2 regions of the Bradyrhizobium sp. C-145 genome follow, and region 1 is predicted to be linked to the other one. Evidence: predicted binding sites of a transcription regulator. Region 1 holds the regulator's gene; the other holds the start of a gene.
The links. The regulator PhoB, encoded in region 1, activates phosphate uptake and scavenging genes when phosphate is short. The targets are predictions, from matches to a motif close to TGTCATNNANCTGTCAT.
Positions count from the first base shown of each region.

Region 1 (9,804 bases):
GGCGATCGCCGGTAGCCTCGCGCTCGCCGTGATCGTCATCCCGGTGGTGCTGCGCACCACCGAGGACATGCTGCTTCTGGTGCCGAACGCGCTGCGCGAGGCGGCCTCCGCGCTCGGCCTGCCGCGCTCACTGGTGATCAAGCGCATCGCCTACCGCGCCGCGCGCTCCGGCCTCATCACCGGCGTGCTGCTCGCCACCGCCCGCGTCGCCGGCGAGACCGCGCCGCTGCTGTTCACCGCGCTGTCGAACCAGTTCTTCAGCCTCGGCCTGAACAAGACGATGGCGAACCTGCCCGTGACCATCAACAATTTCGTGCAGAGCCCCTACGCCTATTGGAAGCAGCTCGCCTGGAGCGGCGCACTGCTGATCACGCTCACCGTGCTTGCCCTGAACATTGGCGCCCGCATCCTCGGTGCCGAGAGGACCGCAAAATGACCGACCTGTCCGTATCCGTGAGTTCCAACGGTCACCTGGCCTCGCATCCGCTGCCGGAAGCGCCCGCCAAGGTGACGGTGCGCAACCTCAACTTCTATTACGGCGAGCATCACGCGCTGAAGAACATCAACCTGACGCTCGGCACCAACCGCGTCACGGCCTTCATCGGCCCGTCGGGCTGCGGCAAGTCGACCCTGCTGCGCATCTTCAACCGGATGTACGACCTCTATCCGGGCCAGCGCGTGACCGGTCAGCTGATGCTCGACCAGACCAACATTCTCGATCCCAAGCTCGACCTCAATCTGCTGCGCGCCCGGGTCGGCATGGTGTTCCAGAAGCCGACGCCGTTCCCGATGACGATCTACGAGAACATCGCCTTCGGCATCCGCCTCTACGAGAAGATCTCGAAGTCCGAGATGGACGACCGGGTCGAGAAGGCGCTGCGCGGCGGCGCGCTGTGGAACGAGGTCAAGGACAAGCTCAACGCCTCGGGCCTGTCGCTCTCCGGCGGCCAGCAGCAGCGCCTCTGCATCGCCCGCACGGTCGCGGTGCGGCCTGAAGTGATCTTGTTCGACGAGCCCTGCTCGGCGCTCGATCCGATCTCGACCGCCAAGGTCGAGGAGCTGATCCAGGAACTGTCCGAGAACTACACGATCGCGATCGTCACCCACAACATGCAGCAGGCGGCGCGCGTCTCCGACAAGACCGCCTTCATGTATCTCGGCGAACTGATCGAGTTCGACGACACCAGCAAGATCTTCACGTCGCCGAGCGACCGGCGTACGCAGGATTACATCACCGGCCGGTTCGGCTGAGGAGACGGGACATGGGTACTGAACATACCGCAAAGGCCTTCGACACCGACCTCCAGGAGCTCACCCGCCTGGTCGCCGAGATGGGCGGCATCGCCGAGCGCATGATCGTCGATTCCGTCGACGCGCTGATCCGCCGCGACGTCGCGCTCGGCCAGCGCGTCGTCACCACCGACGCCGAGCTCGACGCGCTGCAGAAGCGCATCGAGGAGCGCGCCGTGCTCACCATCGCCCGCCGCCAGCCGATGGCGGTGGATCTGCGCGAGATTGTCGGCGCCATGCGCGTCGCCACCGATCTCGAGCGCATCGGCGACCTCGCCAAGAACATGGGCAAGCGCGTTGCGGCGCTGGAGACGGACTTCCATCCGCTAAAACTGTTCCGCGGCCTGGAGCACATGACCGACCTCGTGCAGCAGCAGGTCAAGTCGGTGCTGGACGCCTATGCCGCGCATGATCTGCCGGCGGCAATGGCGGTGTGGAAGGGCGACGAGGAAGTCGACGCCATCTGCACCTCGCTGTTCCGCGAGCTCCTCACCTACATGATGGAGGATCCGCGCAACATCTCGTTCTGCATCCATCTGATGTTCTGCGCCAAGAACATCGAGCGGATCGGTGACCACGCCACCAACATCGCCGAAACAGTGTTCTACATGATCGAGGGTCAGGCGATCACCGACAAGCGGCCGAAGGGCGACATGACGACCTTCGCCACGACGGTACCGAATACCTGAGGGAGCGACGACAACATGGGCGCACGCATCATGGTGGTTGAGGACGAGGAAGCTCTCACCGAGCTTCTCCGTTACAACCTCGAAGGCGACGGCTATGACGTGGAGACGGTGATGCGCGGCGACGACGCCGACACCCGCCTCAAGGAACACATCCCCGATCTGATCGTGCTCGACTGGATGCTGCCGGGACTATCAGGCATCGAGCTGTGCCGGCGGCTGCGCACCCGTCCCGAGACCAAGCAACTCCCGATCATCATGCTCACCGCGCGCGGCGAGGAGAGCGAGCGGGTGCGGGGTCTTGCGACCGGCGCCGACGACTACATCGTCAAGCCGTTCTCGGTGCCGGAGCTGCTCGCGCGCGTGAAGGGGCTCTTGCGACGGGCAAGCCCGGAGCGGCTCGCCACCGTGCTCGCCTATGGCGACATCGAGCTCGATCGCGACAAGCGCCGCGTGGCGCGCTCTGGCCGGCCGATCGATCTCGGCCCGACCGAATATCGCCTGCTGGAGTTCTTCCTGGAGCATCCCGGCCGCGTGTTCTCGCGCGAGCAGCTGCTCGATAGCGTCTGGGGCCGCGACATCTATATCGACGAGCGCACCGTCGACGTCCATATCGGCCGCCTACGCAAGCTGCTCAATCTCGGCCGCGAGCAGGACCCGATCCGCACAGTCCGCGGCGCCGGCTATGCGCTGGATGATCGGTTTGCGAAGGCGGAGCAGACCTAAGTTAGGCGGTGTTGCTTTAGCAGGCGGCTGCCACACTCTCACTGTCGTCCCGGACAAGCGTAAGCGCAGATCCGGGACCCATAGCACAGGGAGTGATTGTTGCGCTAAAAAAGTAACTTCGAGTCCCCGTAGCCACAGCTTGCGGTGGCTGTGGGTCCCGGATCTACGCGCGCTTGAGGCGCGCTTGTCCGGGACGACATCGGATTTGTAGAGCCGTCATCGCGTGACGGCTGCCGTTTCGATCTCAGAACAAACTCACCGCGTGCTCGGCTTGGCCGGCGCCCGCCGCCGATCCGCGGCCGGCTGATACGCCACGCGCGAGTGCTGGGCACAGTAGGGCAGGCCGGACAGCGCCCTGCCGCCGCAGAAGAAGAAATCCGGGCTCGATGGATCGCCGACCGGCCAGTGGCAGGTTGCCTCGTTCAATTCCAGCAGCGACAGCCGCTGGCTCATCGGCACCACGTTGTCGTAGGTGACCGGTTCGGCCTCCACCTCGACCTCGAAGGCCTGCGCCAGCGCGGTGTTGCCGCGCGAGATCGGCCGGGTCACCCGCATCATGTGCTGTGCTGGGCGCGCCTTGCGCGGCCGCGGCGCGGCCGAAGATGGGCTCTTGGCGCGGCCCGACAGGCCGAGCCTGTGCACTTTGCCGATCACGGCATTGCGGGTCACATTGCCGAGCTCGGCCGCGATCTGGCTGGCCGAAAGTCCGGCCTCCCAGAGCTTTTTCAGCTGCTCGACGCGATCGTCGGACCAGGTCAAAACCGTCATTGCACCCTTTCCCTCGCTGCGCGCCGCCATCCTGGGGCCTCACAGCGAATGCCTAAGCCTTGAAAAACCCGTGCCGCCAGAATCCCTTAAGGCTCGCCGGGCGCGCTACTGACGCCCGAACGTTTACGCCGGTACATGAGGACTTAGAGGATCAGAACCGCTGCACGAGATGTCGTATCTGACAGGCCAAACGCTACAATATGGCGTGACTCCCGCGCAAGAGTCCGCCGACTCGCTTCCACATGTTCCGTGGTGAAAACCCCGCAAAATCGGCACCGCAAGACTACGGATTCAGCGTTTCGCGAGGCTTTCCAGGCGGCATTGACACCGGTCTTGCCAGGCATAAGATAGTGCCGCGTGCCGCCCTTAAAAGGCGGCACGTTTCGTTTTCCGGACCGGTCAATGGTGCGCTGCGCAAGGCACGCCAGGCAGGTCTCAACATTCAAATGCAACATCCAAGTGATGGTCATGACCAACAGCGCCGCGCCGCATCTGCTTCCCGTTTTCGCCAGGGTCGACCTTGGTTTCGAGCGCGGCGAAGGCTGCTGGCTGATCGCGACCAATGGCGATCGCTATCTCGATTTCACGTCGGGCGTTGCGGTGAACGCGCTCGGCCATGCCCATCCCGCGCTGGTCAAGGCATTGCAGGAGCAGGCGACCAAGCTCTGGCACATGTCGAACCTGTTCCAAAGCCCGGACGGTGAGAAACTGGCGGCGCGCCTGTGCAGCGAAAGCTTCGCGGACTTCGTGTTCTTCTGTAATTCCGGCGCTGAAGCGCTGGAATGCGTGATCAAGGTCGTGCGGCGCTATCACGCCGCCAAAGGCCATCCTGATCGCTATCGCATGATCACCTTCGAAGGCGCCTTCCATGGCCGTACGCTGGCGACGTTGGCCGCGACGGGTTCGGCAAAGTATCTCGAAGGTTTCGGCCCGCCGATGGACGGCTTCGACCAGGTCCCGCATGGCGATATCGAGGCCGTGAAGAAGGCGATCGGTCCGCAGACCGCCGGCATCCTGATCGAGCCGATCCAGGGCGAGGGCGGTGTGCGTTCGTCGACACCCGCCTTCCTCAAGGCGCTGCGTCAGCTCTGCGACGAGAAGGGCCTGTTGCTCGCGTTCGACGAGGTGCAGACCGGCATGGGCCGCACCGGCGATCTGTTCGCGCATCGCCGTTTCGGCGTCACGCCCGACGTGATGTCGCTGGCGAAGGCGCTCGGTGGCGGCTTCCCGATCGGTGCTTGCCTTGCGACCGCGGAAGCGGCCTCCGGCATGACACCCGGCTCGCACGGTTCGACCTTCGGCGGCAATCCGCTCGCGATCTCCGCTGCGAACGCCGTGCTCGACGTCATGCTCAAGCCCGGCTTCTTCGACCACGTGCAGAAGATGTCGCTGCTGCTCAAGCAGAAGCTCGCCTCCGTGATCGATCGCCATCCTGATGTCGTCAGCGAAGTGCGTGGCGAGGGTCTCCTGATCGGCATCAAGGCGGTCGTGCCTTCGGGTGATCTCGTTGCCGCCTTGCGCCACGAAAAACTGCTCACCGTCGGCGCCGGCGATAATGTCGTGCGCTTCCTGCCGCCTCTGATCGTCACCGAAGCCGAGATCGAGGACAGCATCGGGCGGCTCGAGCGCGCCTGCACGGCGATCTCGTCCAGTCAGACCAAGCGGGCGGCAAGCTGATGAGCAAGTCGCCAAAGCACTTCCTCGACATCAACGAGCTCCCGCTGTCGGAGCTCAAGCGCATGCTCGCCGCATCCTCCGCCATGAAGGCGAAGCAGAAGGCGCATCAGCCGGTCAGGCCGCTCGAAGGCAAGACGCTGGCGATGATCTTCGAGCGCCCCTCGACGCGGACGCGGGTGTCGTTCGACGTCGCCATGCGCCAGCTCGGCGGCGAGCCCATCATGCTCACCGGTGCCGAAATGCAGCTCGGCCGCGGCGAGACCATCGCCGACACCGCGCGTGTGCTGTCGCGCTATGTCGACGCCATCATGATCCGCATCCTCAATCACGAGGCGCTGCTTGAGCTTGCGGCCTATGCGACCGTGCCCGTCATCAACGGCCTGACGCGCCGTTCGCACCCTTGCCAGGTGATGGCCGATCTCATGACCTACGAGGAGCATCGCGGTCCGATCGAGGGCAAGACGGTGGCCTGGACCGGTGACGACAACAACGTGCTGGCGTCCTGGGCCCACGCCGCCGAGCGCTTCAAATTCCAGCTCAACGTCGCAACGCCCCCGGAGCTCGCGCCGAAAAAGGCGATGCGCGACTGGATCAAGACGACCAATGCGCCGATCGTGCTCGGCACCGATCCGGAGGCCGCCGTGCGCGGTGCCGATTGCGTCGTCACAGACACCTGGGTGTCGATGGGCGACAAGGAAGGCGAGCACCGCCACAACGTGCTCAAGCCCTACCAGGTTAATGCCAAGCTGATGTCGCTGGCCAAGTCCGATGCGCTGTTCATGCACTGCCTGCCCGCCCATCGCGGCGAGGAGGTCACCGATGACGTGATCGACGGCCCGCAATCGGTCGTGTTCGACGAGGCCGAAAACCGCCTGCACGCGCAGAAGGGCATTCTGGCTTGGTGCTTTGACGCGGTGAAGTAACGCGCGGATCTGGATCGTCGTCCTGGCTTTCGCCAGGACGACACCGAATTTGCAGGATCGTGTGCAATCATAACTGCATCCGGAACACGCCGCCTCGCACCCCTTCCAATCCGTCACCTCCGACCCCAGATAGAGCGCCATGGTTTTCGAATCCCCTGACATGAAAACCGGGCTAGAAGGCCCGGTTCGCGCGCCATCAGCAGTTCCGATCGATGACGCCGTGCTGCCCTACGAGGTCGATGCGCTCGACGTGCGCGGCCGCCTGGTGCGGCTCGGCCCGGCGCTCGACGACATCCTCACCAAGCACGATTATCCCGCCCCCGTCGGCAAGCTGCTCGGCGAGGCCATCGTGCTGACGACGTTGCTCGGCTCGGCGCTGAAATTCGAGGGCCGTTTCATCCTTCAAGCCCAGACCGACGGTCCGGTATCGTTCCTGGTCGTCGACTACATGGCGCCGGATCGCCTGCGCGCCTATGCGCGCTTCGATGCTGCGCGCCTCGGTGACGCCAGGGATTCAGGGACGCTGCTCGGCCGCGGCCATCTCGCCATGACCATCGACCAGGGCCCCGACATGAGCCGTTACCAGGGCCTGGTCGCGCTCGACGGCGGCGGCCTCGAAGCGGCCGCTCACGAATATTTCGTGCGCTCCGAGCAGATCCCGACGCGCGTGCGCCTCGCGGTCGGCGAGGAATGGCGCAGTAGCGACGGCGGCAAGCATCGCTGGCGTGCTGGTGGCATGCTGATGCAGTTTTTGCCGAAGGCGCCGGAGCGCGCGCGGCAGGCCGATTTGCATCCCGGCAACGCGCCCGAAGGCACCGAGGTGCACAGCGTCGCGGAAGACGACGCCTGGGTCGAGGCGCGCTCGCTGATCGAGACCGTCGAGGACGTCGAGCTGATCGATCCCGAGCTGTCCGGTGAGCGGCTGCTGTTCCGCCTATTTCACGAGCGCGGCGTGCGCGTGTTCAATCCACAGGTCCTGAAGGCACAATGCTCCTGCTCGCGCGATGCGGTGGCGTCCATGCTGAAGAGCTTCTCGTCCGACGATCGCGCCGCGATGGTCAAGGACGACAAGGTCGTGGTGACCTGCGAGTTCTGCTCGTCGGTCTACCAGTTCACGCCGCACGAGGCGGGCGTGGAGAACGCGTAGGCCTCCATTTCCCCGTCATTGCGAGCGCAGCGAAGCAATCCAGAAATGCATCCGCGGTGTCAGTCTAGATTGCTTCGTCGCAAGGGCTCCTCGCAATGACGAGTTTGGGGCACGCTCGCGCCTCATTCTCGCTGTCATCGCCCGGCCTGAACACCTGACCGGGCGATCCAGTACTCTGAGACGGCGCTGATTGAACCGAGAGGCCGCGGCGTACTTGCCGGAGCCTGTCATCGGGCTCGCCGAAAGCGAGACCCGGTGGCGGGGCATGACAGCGGTGGGCGTCGCCGCACCGCCCCTAATTCAACACCCGCTTGTAGTCCGGGCTGTCCAGCGAAAACGTCGGCACGTCGATCTCGAAGCGCTCGCCGCTTTCGCTGACCATCTGGTAGCGGCCGGTCATGAAGCCGGAGGCGGTCGTGAGCGGCACGCCGGAGGTATATTCGAAGCGCTCGCCGGGAGCCAGGATCGGCTGCTCGCCGACGACGCCCTCGCCCTTCACCTCCTGCTGGCGGCCGGAGGCATCGGTGATGATCCAGTGCCGCGTCTTCAGCTGCACGGTCTCGTCGCCGGAATTGGTGATGACGATGGTGTAGGACCAGAAATAGCGGGAGCGGTCGGCCGACGACTGCTCCGGAACAAAGTTCGGCTCGACGGTCACTTCGATCTGGCGGGTCACGGCGCGGTACATGATGCCATCATACCGAAATCCGCCCGGGGAACCAAACCCTGGAGGCGGCTTTGGCGACATCGTCCCGCCAGAATTCGCGGGGAAGGACTCCCCCAAGGGAAGACACCCTTATGTGATCTGGCCGCTTTGCGAGACGACGGCCGGACCGGTAAACTCCATTGCACGTCGCGATTTGCGGAAGGGTTTTTGGCCCCCGATGACCATTGCCGACCAAGTGACGGGATCGACGATCGCGGGAACCGCGGATGCCAAACCCGCGGGCATCACGCCGCGGGCCGCCGCGCCGGCCATCACGCTGCCGGCCATCGGCGAGCGCGAGCTCCGGCTCGATCTGTTCCGAGGGCTGGCGCTGTGGCTGATCTTCATCGACCATCTGCCAACCAGCCTGCTGACCTGGTTCACCATCCGCAATTACGGCTTCAGCGACGCCACCGAGATCTTCATCTTCATCTCCGGCTACACCGCCGCCTTCGTCTACGGCCGGGCGATGCTGGAGAACGGCGTCGTCATCGCCACCGCGCGCATCCTGCGCCGCGTCTGGCAGATCTACGTCGCCCACGTCTTCTTGTTCACGATCTTCCTCGCCGAGATTTCCTATGTGGCGACCAGCTTCGAAAACCCGCTCTACACCGAAGAGATGGGCATCATGGATTTCCTCAAGCAGCCCGACGTCACCATCGTGCAGGCGTTGCTGCTGCGCTTCCGGCCCGTCAACATGGACGTGCTGCCGCTCTACATCGTGCTGATGCTGGCGCTGCCGTTGATCCTGTGGTCGATGAAGTGGAAGCCCGACGTCACGCTCGGCCTCTCGGTCGTGCTCTACGCGGTGACCTGGGAATACGACCTCTACTTCTCGGCCTATCCAAATGGCTTCTGGGCGTTCAATCCGCTGGCCTGGCAATTGCTTTTCGTCTTCGGTGCATGGTGCGCGCTCGGAGGTGCGCGACGCATGTCGCGCATTCTGGCCTCACCGGTGACGATGTGGATTGCGATCGCTTATCTGGTCGCGGCGTTCTACGTGACGCTGACCTGGTACGTGCCGCAGCTCGGTCACCTCATGCCGAAGCGCATCGAACAGTGGATGTATCCGATCGACAAGACCGATCTCGACGTGCTGCGCTTCACCCATTTCCTGGCGCTGGCCGCGCTCACCGTGCGCTTCCTGCCGCGGACCTGGCCGGGCTTGAAATCGCGCTGGCTGCGGCCGCTGATCCTATGTGGGCAGCATTCCCTCGAGATCTTCTGTCTCGGCGTCTTCCTGGCCTTCGCCGGCCATTTCATCCTGGCCGAGGTCTCCGGCGGCGCAGCCATGCATGCGTTGATTAGTCTCTCCGGAATCCTGATCATGTGGGGGGTGGCCTGGGTCATTTCGTGGTACAAGAGCGTGGCTGACAAGAGCGGTGCGAAAACCAAAAACGCCGTCGGCAACGCCGATCTGGCGGGAGGGGGCTGATGAAGGCGAAGGTTCTCCTGAGCCTGATCCTGCTATGCGGTGGTCTCGCCGCGCCCATGGCGCGCGCGGGCGATGCTGCGTCTGCTGCTCCGGCCGCGCCCGCGGCCTGCGAATTGCCGCCCTATCTGCTCACCAGCGAAAGCCGGCTTCCCAAGGTCGCCGACGCCGTCAAGGCCGGCAAGCCGCTCGAGATTCTGGTCATCGGCAGCCGCTCGACCACGATTCCTTCCTCGGAGAGCAGCTCATATCCGGCGCGCATGGAGGTGAGCCTCAAGGACAAGCTGCCGCCCTCGGAAGCGGTGCACGTCTCCGTAGAAATACAGAGCAAGAGGACGGCACAGGAGACCGCCGCCACCTTCGCTAAGCTGATGGAAGCAAAAACGCCTACTTTGGTCATCTGGCAGACCGGGACCGTGGATGCTATCCGATCCATCGATCCCGACGAA
Region 1 covers NZ_CP088150.1:8,929,882-8,939,685, reverse strand. Annotated here, with positions in the region: gene pstA (phosphate ABC transporter permease PstA) at 1-436, shown strand, start outside; gene pstB (phosphate ABC transporter ATP-binding protein PstB) at 433-1,251, shown strand; gene phoU (phosphate signaling complex protein PhoU) at 1,263-1,979, shown strand; gene phoB (phosphate regulon transcriptional regulator PhoB) at 1,995-2,702, shown strand; gene LRP30_RS42080 (GcrA family cell cycle regulator) at 2,958-3,470, opposite strand; gene LRP30_RS42075 (aspartate aminotransferase family protein) at 3,939-5,147, shown strand; gene argF (ornithine carbamoyltransferase) at 5,147-6,070, shown strand; gene LRP30_RS42065 (Hsp33 family molecular chaperone) at 6,210-7,217, shown strand; gene apaG (Co2+/Mg2+ efflux protein ApaG) at 7,513-7,905, opposite strand; gene LRP30_RS42055 (OpgC domain-containing protein) at 8,102-9,358, shown strand; gene LRP30_RS42050 (SGNH/GDSL hydrolase family protein) at 9,358-9,804, shown strand, end outside.

Region 2 (9,804 bases), 1.2 Mb from region 1:
CAATGCGGCCTGATCGCCTGCAAGGTGATGATGCAGGCCGGCGGGGTGATCAAGTCGGACACCGTGCGCCATCCGCTCCAACCGCTGCATCCGGCGACGCGCGCGGGGCTGCTGGAGCTGGCCAAGGAGCGCGATGCGCTGGCGCTGCGGTGGGGGAAGTAGGGGCACTCTCTTGGCCCTCGTCATTGCAAATGTATCCGCGGAGGCAGCCTGGATTGCTTCGCTTCGCTCGCAATGACGGGGGGCTGCCCATCTCGCCGGATGGCGTCGAATTAACGCGATTCCGCCCGTTTCCCGCAGCCCGGCGATGACATATTATACGTTCGCCAACCAGGGCCCTGCGGAGCAACCCCGAGACATCGCGTAACACCTCTTCATTATGCCGTTATCCCGGGCCAGGTTGGAGCGAGCCAACGAAACAGGGAGGCAGTGCCATGACGATGAGGCCGGATCCCACCTTTCACGCATCGCCCAAGCTTGCGATGGAAGCACCAGCGGAGAACTTTGCCTACACGTTGCTGCTCAGTCCAGATTTCTCAAAACCCGATGCTCTCGCGGTCATCGACGTCAAGCCGGGATCGCCGACCTACAGCCAAATCGTCCATACCGTGACGATGCCCAACAAGGGCGATGAGTTTCATCACTTCGGCTGGAATGCCTGCTCCTCCGCCTTGTCGCCACTCGCCGGACATGCCTTCATCGAGCGGCGCTATCTCATCATCCCCGGACTGCGCTCGTCGCGGATCTACATCATCGACACCAAGCCGGATCCGACCAAAGCCAAGATCCACAAGATCATCGAGCCCGAGGAAGTCTTCAAGAAGACCGGTTACTCGCGGCCGCATACCATCCATTGCGGGCCGGACGGCATCTATGTGAGCACGCTGGGCGGTGGCGGCAAAGACGGCACCAACGGTCCTCCAGGCGTTTTCATCATGGATTGCGAGACGTTCGAGGTCCTGGGACGATGGGAGATCGACCGTGGTCCGCAGACGCTGCACTATGATTTCTGGTGGAACCTGCCGCGCGACTACATGGTGACGAGTGAATGGGCGTTGCCGCCGCAGTTCGAGAACGGGATCGTCCCGGAAGATCTGCTTGCGAATAAATATGGCCATCGTCTCCACTTCTGGGATCTTCGTGCCCGTCGCAACGTCCAGACCATCGACCTCGGCGCCAATCATCAGATGGCGCTGGAAGTACGACCGGCGCATGATCCGGTTCGCGAGTACGGTTTCGTCGGCGTCGTGGTCGACACCACGAATCTCGAAGCATCGATCTGGACCTGGTGGCGAGACGGCGGGACATTCCACGTGGAGAAGACGGCGACGATCCCGCCCGAGCCTGCGCCAAAGGAGAAGCTCCCGCCGCTGCTGCAAGGCTTTGGCGCCGTGCCGCCGCTGGTGACCGATATCGACCTGTCGATGGACGATCGCTTTCTCTATGTCTCGTGCTGGGGAACGGGTGAAATGCGCCAGTACGACGTCAGTGATCCGCGCAAGCCAAAGCATGCAGGCTCGGTCCACATCGGCGGCATCGCGCGTCGCACCCCCCATCCCAACGGCAAGGCATTCGCGGCTGGCCCGCAGATGGTCGAGATCAGCCGCGACGGCAGGCGCGTGTACTGGACCAACTCGCTTTATTCCACCTGGGATGACCAGTTCTATCCCGACGGGGTTCCGGGCGTGGAGGTCATGGCCAATGTCGGTCGCGACGGCGGCCTCGAGCTCGACAAGGATTACTTCGTGAGCTTCCCCGACGGATATCGTGCGCACCAGATCAGGCTGGAGGGCGGCGATTGTTCGACGGACTCCTTTTGCTACCCGTCGGCCTAGATTGGGGACACGCGAGCCCGGCGCTTGGCTGGCTCTGGCTCGCGCTTGTTGCGAGCGGTCTCTATCACGGGATCAATCCGGGGATGGGATGGCCGCTCGCCGTTTCGGCCGGGCTCCTGGACAAGAGCCCGCGCGCGCTCCTCCGTGCATTGTTGGCTCTGGCGGCCGGACATCTCCTGGCAACGCTTCTCGTTCTGCTGCCATTCGCGCTGCTGCTCGTGCTGGCCGAGTGGCAGCGCTCGATCCAGATCGGTGCGAGCCTTCTCGTCATCGGCTTTGGCGTCTATCGGCTGATCGAGCGGCGTCATCCGCGCGCGCTGGCCCGAATTCCGCCAACGCAATTGGCGCTCTGGTCATTTGCTGTTGCCATTGCTCACGGCGCCGCCTTGATGCTGGTGCCGATCTATCTCGGTCTCTGCCAGGCCTTCGAACTCGATGCCGGCCATGAGGCCGCCGGCGCGCTAATGAAGGCAAGTCTCGGGATGGCGGTGCTGGTGTCACTGGTGCACGTTGCCGCCATGATCGGCGCGGGCGGATGTCTGGCGTGGCTGGTCTACCGCTATCTCGGATTGAGGTTTGTCTCGCGAAGCTGGTTCAATCTGGATCTGATCTGGGCGGCCAGCCTCATCGTGGTTGGCGTCGTGGCGCTCGCCTTCAATCTGTCGAGCCGGCAGTGACTAAAGCGGAATGGCCTTAGGTTGAATCGATTGCCGCGGGTGGTTCACCTCTCCCGCTTGCGGGAGAGGTCGGCGCGAAGCGCCGGGTGAGGGCTTTCTCCTCTTGGGGATTGTCCCATCGCGGAGACACCCTCTCCCCAACCCTCTCCCGCAAGCGGGAGAGGGAGTGCACCTCGCTCGTTGCAACGATCAATGCCTCATCCCATCAAGCTTTATCGCGCCAAAGTCCACTCGCCGACGATGCGGAAGCGAGCCTTGGGATCATCCTGCTTGAAAAGCGCGATCCGATCTATCGTCAGCGCATCAAGCTTCAACGTCGCAAACCTCCTCCGCAGCATCTCCAGAATCGGCCCGCGGCGCTCGGCGTCCAGCCGTCCCGTCAGCGTCATGTGGAGGCGGAATTCTTCCATGACGTAAGGGTAACCCCAGCGGTCGAGATAGTCGCGCTGCCGCTCGCTCAGCTTCTCAGGCCTGCGACGTGCGCGATCTTCCGCCGTCATCGCGGCGCGGAACGAGTCGAACTCGCGAGCGCAATCGGCGGCGAACTGCTGGAGCGTGTGGACAGGCTCAGCCGGAATGACGGCAATGAAGCCGCTGATGGAATCGACGACCGGTCGGATCGCCGGGATCGGCCGCGGCTTGCTGGCGAATGCCGCACAGGCCGCCGCGAGCTCAGCCTCGGTCCTGCCGGCCGCCAGCGTCATCGGCGCCTTCAGCGTGCCGTGGAAGCCGTATTTGCGGGGATCGGCGGTGACGTCGCGCCAGTCGGCCGCGACATGCAGTGCCTCGCGCGGAAACGGCACCTCGTCGCCGGTGTAGGCATCGTAGCCGAGCAGCTCGGCGCCAAAGCGGGAGAGGGCGCTGTCGGCGCCGGCGGCAAAATAGATCGCGTAGCGGGGAAAACCTGTCATTGCCTCAGCATAGCCAATTCATGCCGCAACGACAGTCTCGCGTGGCATCGCCGCCGCTGTGAGCAGCCGCGTCGCATCGGTGAGATGCACGAGCTTGCCGCCTGATATCACGGCGATCAGCCGCGGCCGCAGCTGCACGCTATCGTCGACCAAAAGAATGTCGGCGCGGCGTCCTTCCGCGAGGATGCCGCGATCGGTAAGGCCGGTTGCACGGGCAGGCCCGGCAGAGACCAAATCCCAGGCCTTCTCCAGCGGCAGCACGCCGTCGGCGGCGAGCCGGAATGCGGCCAGCAGCTGTGCCGGATAGTAATAGTCCGACGCCAGCACCGAGCAGAGGCCCTTGGCGATCATGTCCGACGCCCTGGTCCAGCCGGTGTGGCTGCCGCCGCGCACGACGTTCGGCGCGCCATAGACGATGGCATCGCCGTGGCTTGCTGCCGCTCGCGCCGTCTCCACGTTGATCGGAAACTCGGCAATCATCGCACCGAGCTCGCGAAACTCGTGGCGCATCGCCGGCGTCGCGTCGTCATGCGAGAGCATCCGCACCCCGGCAGCGCGGGCCGTAGCGGCGAGCCGCGACACGGAGGCTGGAACGTCGGCGGCGCGCGCCACCACACGTTCGACCAGCCGGTCAAACTCCTCGCTCGATAGCCCGGTGCGCTCCACCATCCGGTTGCGCTTGCGAGGCTTGGCCATGTCGGCAACGGTGCCGTCCATGTGGTCATTGAAGGCGAACAGGTCGACGCGGCCTTCCGCGAGCCACTGGGCGATCTCGGCCTCGGCATCGAGATTGTAGGTCTCGTGTCGCAGGTGGAAGCGGGTGTCGGCGGCGAATTGCGGACGCTGCCTCTCGATCGCCTCCATCAGGCCGCGCGCATTGTCGACGCTGCGCAGGCCCGGCTCCCACGAACAGGTCGTGGCGTGGAACACCGTGGTAATGCCGTTGCTGATCGCCTGGCGGTCGCTGTCGGCGAGCGCGACGTCGATCGGAAAATCGACGCCGGCGCGCGGCATCATCTGGCGCTCGAAGGCATCGCCATGCAGATCGACGATGCCAGGCAGTACCAGCAGGTTGCGGGCGTCGATCGCCAGCCGCGCACGGCCGCGAGAGGCATCGACCTGCGCGATATCAGTTCCGGACACGAGCAGAGAGGTCTCGACGAACTCGGCGCCGATCAGGGCCCGGCCGCCTTCAAGGAAAATGTCTGTCACGCGACCGCGCTTCGTTTGCTGGCAGGAGAACCGGTGAAAGAGCTCGCCCGTGCTTCGTATGTCGCGAGGAAATCTTCAATCCCGAGCCTGCGGAAATCGGGCAGCGCTTCACGCAATTTGTCGTGATCCCAGTCCCACCAGGCGAGCTTGGCGAGCCGTCCGGCGATCTCCTCCGAGAACCGTCGCCGCACGATGCGGGCCGGGTTGCCGGCGACGATGGTGTAGGCCGGCACGTCCTTGGTGACGATCGCGCCGGCCGCGATCACCGCGCCGGTGCCGATGTTGCGGCCCGGCAGCACGATCGCGCCATGGCCGATCCAGACGTCGTGACCGATATGGACGTGATGCTGGCGCCGCCACTCGAAGAACTCGACATCGTCGCTCTCGCCTTCGAAGTAGGCGCTCGACCGATAAGTGAAGTGCGCCTGGGTCGCGCGGTGCATCGGATGATTGCCCGGATTGATCCGTGTCATCGCCGCGATCGAGCAGAATTTTCCGATGGTCGTGTAGGTGATCTGGGCGTCGTTGACGACATAGGAGTAATCGCCCATCGTCACTTCATGCAGGATCGTGCGCGCGCCGACCTCGGTGTAGGCGCCGAGCCTGGCCTCGTGCAGCTTGGCCGAGGGATCGATGGTCGGCTGAATCGAAAGAGCTTTGGCGGCCATGTCGTATCCGAAGCGCGAGGGCGGGGCGTTCCTCTTCGAGCGGCTTGATGACAATGTCATGACGCGGCGATGACAGGGGATGACGTGTGTTGGATCGCCGCACCGCAACGCGGATGTCACACAAGTGTTAAGCGCCGGCGTTAGCGGTGGGCTCCAGTTAATCTGGAGCGCTGCATGCTGGTGGTGGAAGGTCTGACGTGTCGCTTCGGCGCAAAAGCCGCGGTGGACGACGCTTCGTTTCAAGTCTCCCCCGGCGGCTTCGTCGGTGTGATCGGACGGTCCGGCGCCGGCAAGTCGACCCTGCTGCGGACCATCAACCGCCTGGTGACGCCGACTGAGGGGCGCATCCTGTTCGACGGCGTCGACGTCACCGCGCTGCGCGGTAAGGAGTTGCGGCAGTGGCGGGCGCGTTCGGCGATGATCTTCCAGCAGTTCAACCTGGTCGGCCGGCTCGATGTTCTCACCAACGTCCTGATGGGCCGCCTCGCGACGATGCCGGCCTGGCGCTCGCTGTCGCAGCTCTGGCCCGAGCAGGACAAGGCTCTGGCGATGTCTGCGCTGGAGCAGTTCGATATCGCCGCGCTCGCCGCCCAACGCGCCGACCAGCTCTCCGGCGGCCAGCAGCAGCGCGTGGCGATCGCCCGCGCGCTGGTGCAGCAGCCCGATATCATCCTCGCCGACGAGCCGATCGCCTCGCTCGATCCGCGCAACACCAAGATCGTGATGGATGCGCTGCTGCGCATCAACAAGCATTTCGGCATTACGGTGCTCTGCAATCTGCATTCGCTCGATCTGGCGCGCAGCTATTGCGACCGCCTGATCGGCATGGCCGCGGGCCGCGTGGTGTTCGACGGCGCGCCGTCCGCGCTGACCGATCGCGTGGCGCGCGAGCTCTACGATCTCGAAGCCGCCGACGTCATGGGCGGCATACCCGTGCCGGCGCCCGAGGGCGTTCCGGCGCTCGGGACGGCCGCAGCGGCCTGAGCCTCGCCTATTTAGTTCAAGTCTTTGCGTCAACCGACCTCAACCGATGAAGAGGGTAACATGATCACTCGCAGATTAATCCTCGCCGGCGCCGCGGCGCTCGCGTTCACGACCTCCGCCTCCGCGGACGACTGGAAAACCAAATATCCCGAATTGACCTTCGCGGTCGTGCCGGCGGAGAACGCCTCCGGCGTCACCGAGCGCTGGGCGCCGTTCATGACCTATCTCTCCAAGGAATTGGGCGTGAAGGTCACGCTGCGCATCGCCAACGACTATGCCGCCGTCATCGAAGGCCAGCGCGCCGGCAACATCCATATCGCGAGCTACGGCTCGGCCTCGTTCGCGCGCGCACGCCTGACCGGCGTCAAGACCGATGCCTTCGCCAACGACATCAACGCCGACGGTTCGACCGGCTATTATTCGGTGTTCTTCGTCAAGGCGAGCAGCGCCTACAAGAAGGTCGATGACCTCAAGGGCAAGAATCTCGGCCTCGTCGATCCGAACTCGACCTCCGGCAACAACGTGCCGCGCTTCGAGCTCGACAAGATGGGCATCCACGATGCCGACAGCTATTTCAGCAAGGTCGTCTTCACCGGCAGCCACGAGAACGCGATGCTGGCGCTGGCGCAGGGCACGGTCGACGTTGCCGCCAACCAGTGGACCAGCGATGACGATTCGACGCTGGCGCAGATGCTGACCAAGGGCATGCTGAAGAATGCCGACGGCTCGGCGATGAAAAAGGATGATTTCCGCATCATCCACAAGTCGGCGCCGATCATCAACGGCCCCTACGCCTACAACTCGGATCTCCCGGAAAATGCCAAGGCCGCCATCGCCAAGGCGTTCTTCGACGCGCCGAGCAAGGACAAGGCGGCATTCGACCGTCTCTCCGACGGCCAGAAGAAGGGCTTTCATCCCGCCACCACCAAGGACTGGGATGGCACGATCGAGCTGATCAAGTTCGTCGATGCGCTGCGTAAGAAGAAGGCGTCCTGATCTACTCGAGCCGGGTCGACGGACCCGGCTCTTTCTCTTTCTACAGGCCATTCTCTCTTACAGGCCACTCCCCCTGACAAGATGACCGCCGCGGTTTCGATCCTCCCCGAGCAGCAGCTTGCCGTGCTCAACGCCGCCTATCGCCAGGCGGTCGCGCGCAGGCGATGGCGTCTCCTGTTGGGAGCCGGTATCTTTGCCGCAGCGCTGGTTCTCGCCGCGATCGGCGCCGAAGTGAATTTGCGCACGCTGTTCACCTATTTCGGCAACTTCATCAGCTATTTCGACCGCATCCTCACGCTCGACAGCGGCCAACGGGTCTGGACCGATGTCGGCGAGTGGCTGTGGGGCTGGCGCAAATGGCTGAGGATGCTGGGCGAGACCCTGCTGATCTCCTATGTCGGCACGCTGATTGGCGCGACCTTCGCCTTTGCCCTGAATTTCTTCGCGGCGGAGAATACCTCGCCCGCGCCCTGGCTGCGCTTTGTCGTGCGTCGCCTGCTCGAATTCGCCCGCACCGTTCCCGGCATCGTGTTCGCGCTGGTGTTCGTCATCGCCTTCGGACTCGGACCCATGGCCGGCGTGCTCGCGATCGCGATCCATTCCACCGGCGCGCTCGGCAAGCTGTTCTCGGAGATCGTCGAGAATGCCGACATGAAGCCGGTCGAGGGCATCCGCTCCACCGGCGCGAGCTGGCTCTCCTGTATGCGCTTCGCCGTGGTGCCGCAGGTCACCGCGGGCTATGCCAGCTACGCGCTGTTGCGCTTCGAGATCAACGTCCGCGAAGCCTCTGTGATGGGTTTTGTCGGCGCCGGCGGCATCGGCCAGGAACTCGTGGTCGCTATCCGCAAGTTCTATTACTCGGACGTCAGCGCGATCCTGCTCACCATCATCGTCACCGTCTTCATCATCGACATCACCACCGGCTGGCTGCGTGGCCGCCTGTTCGGCAAGGAGGCGCGGACGTGACGAAGCCGCACGAGGTCGACACGCGAGAGATCCGCGCGCGCTACCCCGATGTGTTCGACCGGCCGGCCTCGGCGCGGCTTGCAACGCCCGCGATGATCGTCGCGGCGTTTGCGATCCTCACTTACGGCCTGGTCGATCTCGACTTCTCGCCGTCGCGGTTCCTCGCCGGCCTCAGCCAGCTCGGCTGGATCAGCCTGATGATGATCCCGCCAGATCCCGGCTCCTCGCTGCCGGTCTATCTGAAAGCGCTGGGCGAGACGCTGTCGATCGCGCTGCTGGGCACGACGCTCGCCGCCCTGTTCGCGCTGCCGGTCAGCCTGCTGGCCGCGCGCAACGTGGTGCCGTCAATCATCCTGCGCTTCCCGGTTCGCCGCTTCCTGGATTCGATCCGCGGCGTCGACACGCTGATCTGGGCGCTGGTGTGGATCAATGTGGTCGGGCTCGGCCCGTTCGCCGGCGTGCTTGCCATCGCCGTGTCGGATTTCGGCGCCTTTGGAAAACTGTTCTCGGAGGCGATCGAGGGCGCCGACCAGAGGCAGGTCGAAGGTATCCGCGCCTCCGGCGGCAGCGCGCTGCACGAGATCCGCTTCGGGCTGCTGCCGCAGGTGTTGCCCGTGATCGCCGGCCAGGTGCTCTACTTCATCGAATCCAACACGCGCTCGGCCACCATCATCGGCATCGTCGGTGCCGGCGGCATCGGCCTCCAGCTCGCCGAGCAGATCCGCGTGCTGGAATGGCAGAAGGTGTCGTTCCTGATCCTGATGATTTTGATTGCGGTTGCTGCGATCGATTTCATCTCGGGCAAGCTGCGCTTTGCGATTATCGGGCGAAGGGCTGTCGCTTAATCACCGCTGCCGTAGGGTGGGCAAAGCGAAGCGTGCCCACCGCTTCTCGCGAATCTTGGAAAGATGGTGGGCACGGCGCAAGTGCGCCTTTGCCCACCCTACGGCTCCGGTTTCGCGGAGAGAGCTCCGCTGCTACGACTCCACCAGAAACTCCACCCGCTCCGCCGCGAACCGCGAATGCTTCGTCACCAGCGGCTTGCCGTCAAGAGCGTGGTCGGTCGCATCGACCACCAGGATCGGACGTCCCAGCGCAAGATCGAGCCGGGCGGCGTCGGTCGCGTCGACGATGCCGGCGGTGATCCGGGTTGCGCCGCGGCGGTAGTCGCGAATGCCGTAGTGCTCGAGCAACTTCGTCATCGAGCGTGTCGCGGCGAACACGGCGCCTGCGCCCGGAAACAATTCCGCCGACAGCCAGGTGGTGGAGACGCAGATCGGCGTGCGGTCGGCGAGGCGGATCGCCTCGATCCGCACCAGCGGCGCACCGGTCTTCAAACCCAGTTCGCGCGCCAGCTCCCGGGTCGCGACGTCATCGGAAGCTTCGATCAGTTGGCCACGCGGCTCGCGGCCGCCGGCGCCGACGATCTCGGAGAAGCGCGTGCGCGAGCGCAGCGGATAGGCGAGCTTCTGCGCCTCGACATAGGTCCCGCTGCCGCGCTCGGCGCGCACGAGGCCGCGCTCGGCAAGCGCGGCCAGCGCGCGCCGCACGGTGT
Region 2 covers NZ_CP088150.1:587,742-597,545, forward strand. Annotated here, with positions in the region: gene LRP30_RS02625 (dihydrodipicolinate synthase family protein) at 1-162, shown strand, start outside; gene LRP30_RS02630 (selenium-binding protein SBP56-related protein) at 435-1,835, shown strand; gene LRP30_RS02635 (hypothetical protein) at 1,919-2,512, shown strand; gene LRP30_RS02640 (DUF1045 domain-containing protein) at 2,725-3,423, opposite strand; gene LRP30_RS02645 (alpha-D-ribose 1-methylphosphonate 5-triphosphate diphosphatase) at 3,442-4,635, opposite strand; gene LRP30_RS02650 (chloramphenicol acetyltransferase) at 4,632-5,303, opposite strand; gene phnC (phosphonate ABC transporter ATP-binding protein) at 5,478-6,287, shown strand; gene phnD (phosphonate ABC transporter substrate-binding protein) at 6,348-7,283, shown strand; gene phnE (phosphonate ABC transporter, permease protein PhnE) at 7,365-8,249, shown strand; gene phnE (phosphonate ABC transporter, permease protein PhnE) at 8,246-9,094, shown strand; gene phnF (phosphonate metabolism transcriptional regulator PhnF) at 9,227-9,804, opposite strand, start outside.
Region 2: phnC (phosphonate ABC transporter ATP-binding protein) is a predicted target of PhoB. The motif match lies at 5,351-5,367, and genes of this name have one in related genera.